2 regions of the Massilia sp. DJPM01 genome follow, and region 2 is predicted to be linked to the other one. Evidence: predicted binding sites of a transcription regulator. Region 2 holds the regulator's gene; the other holds the start of a gene.
The links. The regulator LexA, encoded in region 2, represses DNA repair genes until DNA is damaged. The targets are predictions, from matches to a motif close to ACTGTATNNNNATACAGT.
Positions count from the first base shown of each region.

Region 1 (2,201 bases), on a different contig from region 2:
ATGTAGCACCGGCCTTTGGATAAAGCATCGCGCAGTGCAGCATCTGGAGGGCTTGTTTTGCGCTTTGAATTGATGTGTGGTTTTAACGAGCTATAATCATTCCCGAAACCAACTCTAGCGGTAGATGCACATATGGGAACGCTGGTGTCCACCCGCTTCGACTTTGCCCAGTTTGAAAAGATGACGCCGCTCAACGGCGACACCATCTGGGCCTACATTGTTGACCACCACGCCGAGCGGATCGGCGTCAAGCGCCGCAAGCCGGCGCTGGAAAACATGGAAAAAATCTTTGCCGCAACGTTCCGCCTCGCCAACGAGGTCGGCTTTCGCGCGATGAGCTTGCGCGACCTGTGCCGCGAGACGGGCTTGTCGATGGGCGGGCTGTACGGCTACATCGAAAGCAAGGATCAGCTGGCGGAAATGATCGAGGACGTGGTGCGCCATGCCAGCCAGGAATTGCCGCGCATGTTCCAGCATGTGCAGGCGCCGCTGGAGCGGCTCGAATCGCTGGTGCGGGCGACGATTTACCTGTCCGAGATCTTGCAGCCGTGGTTTTACTTCGTGTACATGGATTCGCGCGTGCTCAGTTTCGAGCAGCGCGGCATGGCGAAAAATTCGGAGCTGTCGATCCAGGCCGAGATTGCCGAGATGATCAGCCAGCTCACACCGGTGCCGGCCGGGCGGCCGGATTTGCTGGCGGCGCATATCGTGGCCATGTTCCAGGACTGGTATATCAAGCGCTGGAAGTACCGGGCGGCCAAGGTGCATGTGGATGATTTTGCCGATAGCACGCTGGCGATGATCCGCAGCCACCTGAGTTAGCCCCCTCGCGTGCGCCTGCGCGTCCTTCCAGCTTGCAACAAATCCCATTTCAGTGAATACTGTATGCAATTACAGTAGTGGCCCTCAACCGGGCACACCAGAGCGTGAACGCCCCAGCCCGAAAAATCATCCATTGCGACTGCGACTGCTTTTACGCAGCCGTCGAAATGCGCGACAATCCCGCCCTGCGCGAGGTGCCGCTGGCCGTTGGCGGCCAGCCGGGCCAGCGCGGCGTGGTGGCCACCTGCAACTATGAAGCGCGGCGCTACGGCATCCACTCGGCCATGGCCACCGCCCAGGCCCTCAAGCTGTGCCCCGCCCTGGTGGTGATCCCGCCGGCCATGGAAAAATACCGCATCGCCTCGCGCCAGATCCTGGCCATCTACGGCGACTACACCGACCTGGTCGAGCCGCTCTCGCTCGACGAAGCCTATCTTGACGTCTCCGACTCGCCCCATTGCAAGGGCAGCGCCACCCTGATCGCGCAGGAAATCCGCAAGCGCATTGTCGAGACCGTCGGCATCACCGCCTCGGCCGGGGTGGCGCCCAACAAGTTCGTGGCCAAGATCGCCAGCGACTGGAACAAGCCCGACGGCCTGTGGCTGGTGCGCCCGGACGAGGTGGACGCCTTCGTCGCCGCCTTGCCGGTCAAAAAACTGCACGGCGTCGGCAAGGTCACCGCCGCCAAACTCAACAACTTGGGCGTGCAAACCTGCGCCGACCTGCGCAGCTGGACCCTGCTCGAACTGCAACACCATTTCGGCAGCTTCGGCACCCGGCTGCACGATTTATGCCGCGGCATCGACAACCGCGCCGTCTGCAACGAGCGCGAACGCAAGTCGGTCAGCGTCGAGGAAACCTATACCCCGGACGTGCCGGACCTGGCGGCCTGCATCGGCCTGCTGCCGGAACTGTTCGACAACCTGAACGCGCGCATTGCCCGCGCCGGGGCCCAGAAAAGCGTGCAAAAGCTGTTCGTTAAACTCAAATTCGCCGATTTTCACCAGACCACCGTGGAATGTGTTGGCACCGCGCCACACATGGGGCAATACGCCAGACTGATGGAAACCGGCTATGCGCGCGGCAAGCAGCCTGTGCGCTTGCTGGGCGTCGGGGTGCGCCTGGGCGAGGCCGAAAACCTCGAACAGTTAAGCCTGTTCGCCGATGCGGACGTGTAAAATGTCGTTCCCTTCGCACAGATGATTTGTCGCGGACGACGCAAGTCCTGCCCCCGTGGCAGGCCGTTACGCAGGAGGTGAAAGCGGCTCGCCGCGCCTTCCTGCTTCATCCCGCTGTAAATACTGACTCAAACAAGGTAAAGCACAATGTGGTTCAAGAATCTTCAGATTTACCGCCTTCCCGCACCGTGGGCATTCACT
Region 1 covers NZ_JAQOZV010000015.1:35,595-37,795, forward strand. The annotation lists gene PO883_RS12025 (TetR/AcrR family transcriptional regulator) at 133-822, shown strand; gene dinB (DNA polymerase IV) at 948-2,000, shown strand; gene PO883_RS12035 (recombination-associated protein RdgC) at 2,148-2,201, shown strand, end outside.
Region 1: dinB (DNA polymerase IV) is a predicted target of LexA. The motif match lies at 881-898, and genes of this name have one in related genera.

Region 2 (2,201 bases):
TTTACGGCAAAGCGGTGTCCCTGTCGAGCCGCACCAATCCGGTTATGATGCGCATCCGGACATCCCATCGTGAGACGTGCAATGAAGAAATCCCTGTTTTGCCTGGCATTGATGCTGGGCGGCGTGGCGCAAGCGGACGAGCTGGCCGACGCCAACGCCTTGTTCGCGAAAAAATCGTATCCGCAAGCGCTGCAGCTCTACACCAAGCTGGCCAACGCCGGCAATGCCGAAGCCCAGTTGCACATGGGCGAAATGTATTTTTACGGCGAGGCGGGGACGGTGGACCTGGCCAAGGCCGAAGCCTGGTTCAAGAAATCGGCGGCCAAGGGCAACAAGACCGCCGCCGGCTCGCTCGCGATGATCAACAAGCGCGCAACGCGGCGCGCCGAGCTTGATTACTGGATATCCAAATACGATGGCGCCGAGCTCAGCGCGGGCCAGTTCCGCTGCCCGGTGCCGCGCATTCCGGCCATGTCGAAGCAGAACGATGAAATCGAGAGCGTGTCGGCCAAGGTCGCGGCCTGGCAGGATTGCTACAACGGCTTCGTGCGCAACCTCAACGAGGCCAGTCCGCTGACCAAGCGCATTCCCAAGGAGGTGGCCGACCTGCTGACCAAGGACGAAGCCGAACAGTCGCGCGTGCATCTGGAAGGCGTGTATGCCGGCATCGCCGAAAACGCCAAGGTCTCGGCCAAGCTGGTGCTGGCCGACTTCGGCGCCTGGCGCAGTGCCACCGACGCCTATATCAAGGAACACAACCGGATCGTCACCGAAGCGGCGACGACGGCGCCGCGCAAGGGCGACTAGACGGCACGGGCGCAGTGGAACAGCGCCCGCACGCTCAGTTCCAGCTGCGCATCAATCCTACCGCGAGGCCTTCGAGCGCGAACTCGTCGGTCGCCGGATCGACATGGATGACCTTGAAGTCCGGATTTTCCGGCAGCAGTTCGATCAGCGAGCCGGTCTTTTTGTAGCGCTTGACGGTGACATCGTCACCGATCCGGGCCACCACGATCTGGCCATTCTTGGCGCTGTCGACCTTTTTGACGGCCAGCAGGTCGCCATCCATGATGCCGGCGTCGCGCATCGACCAGCCACGCACCTTGAGCAGGAAATCGGGACGCGCCGAGAACATCGCCGGGTCCACGCTGTAGGTCGCTTCCACATGCTCCTGCGCGAGGATGGGCGAACCGGCAGCCACGCGCCCAACCAGCGGCAGCGATATCAGCAGGTTCGGCGGCGGCATGGCAATGGCGTCGACGCTGGCGCCGATCAGGCGGATGCCGCGCGAGGTGCCGGGCGAAATTTCGATGGCGCCCTTGCGCGCGAGCGCCTGCAGATGCTCTTCGGCCGCGTTGGCCGACTTGAAGCCCAGTTCATTGGCGATCTCGGCACGGGTGGGAGGAAAGCCCGTGTTCTCGATCGCATCCTTGATCAGGTTGAGGATTTGTTCTTGCCGTGGTGTGAGCTTGATCATCGGTATGCGGGACTGTGTATATGGACAGACTGTATTTTTGTACAGTATTTCGCGCAATGCAAGGGTTAATTGGCCGAACAGGCGAATTATTTGCGATGGGCGCTGTCCAACAAGCAGCGGAGGAGGTGCGTCATGGGTCGGCGTGAGGTTCCACGGGTGAGTTATGAGGAGGATTTTGTGCTGTGGCTTGAGCCGCAAGTGAGTTTGTTGCGCGCGCGCCAGTTCGGGCAGCTTGATATCGACAATCTGGTAGAGGAGCTTGAGGGCATGACCGGCCGTGATCGCAGGGAGCTAAGCAGCCGCCTGAAGGTGGTGGCGATTCACCTGCTTGAGTGCCAATATCAGCCCAAGCGTAAGTCAAGCAGCTGGCTAAATACGCTTGCCCACCAGCGTGACGAAATCGCACAGTTGTTGCAAGACAGTCCCAGTCTTGTTCGTGACATTCCAGCACTTGCCAGGCGCCGCTATCGGCAAGCCGTACTGGCTGCGGCGCGAGAAACCCGCCTGCCCCCAAAGGCATTTCCAACCGAACTCCCCTACAGCGCAGCCCAACTGCTGGACGACGACTTCGTGCCGTGAACAGTGCCCGATCGCACAAGTGCCGCACTGCGTCCTTGATTGTTGCTGCATTACACGCTATAATTGCCGGCTTTCCCTTCCCACACTCGTCTTGACGCCGAGGTGGGCATTTGTTTAAACGTCCCTAAGGAGTTATGCATGCGTC
Region 2 covers NZ_JAQOZV010000019.1:74,396-76,596, forward strand. The annotation lists gene PO883_RS14340 (tetratricopeptide repeat protein) at 82-807, shown strand; gene lexA (transcriptional repressor LexA) at 842-1,477, opposite strand; gene PO883_RS14350 (DUF29 domain-containing protein) at 1,610-2,056, shown strand; gene rpsF (30S ribosomal protein S6) at 2,195-2,201, shown strand, end outside.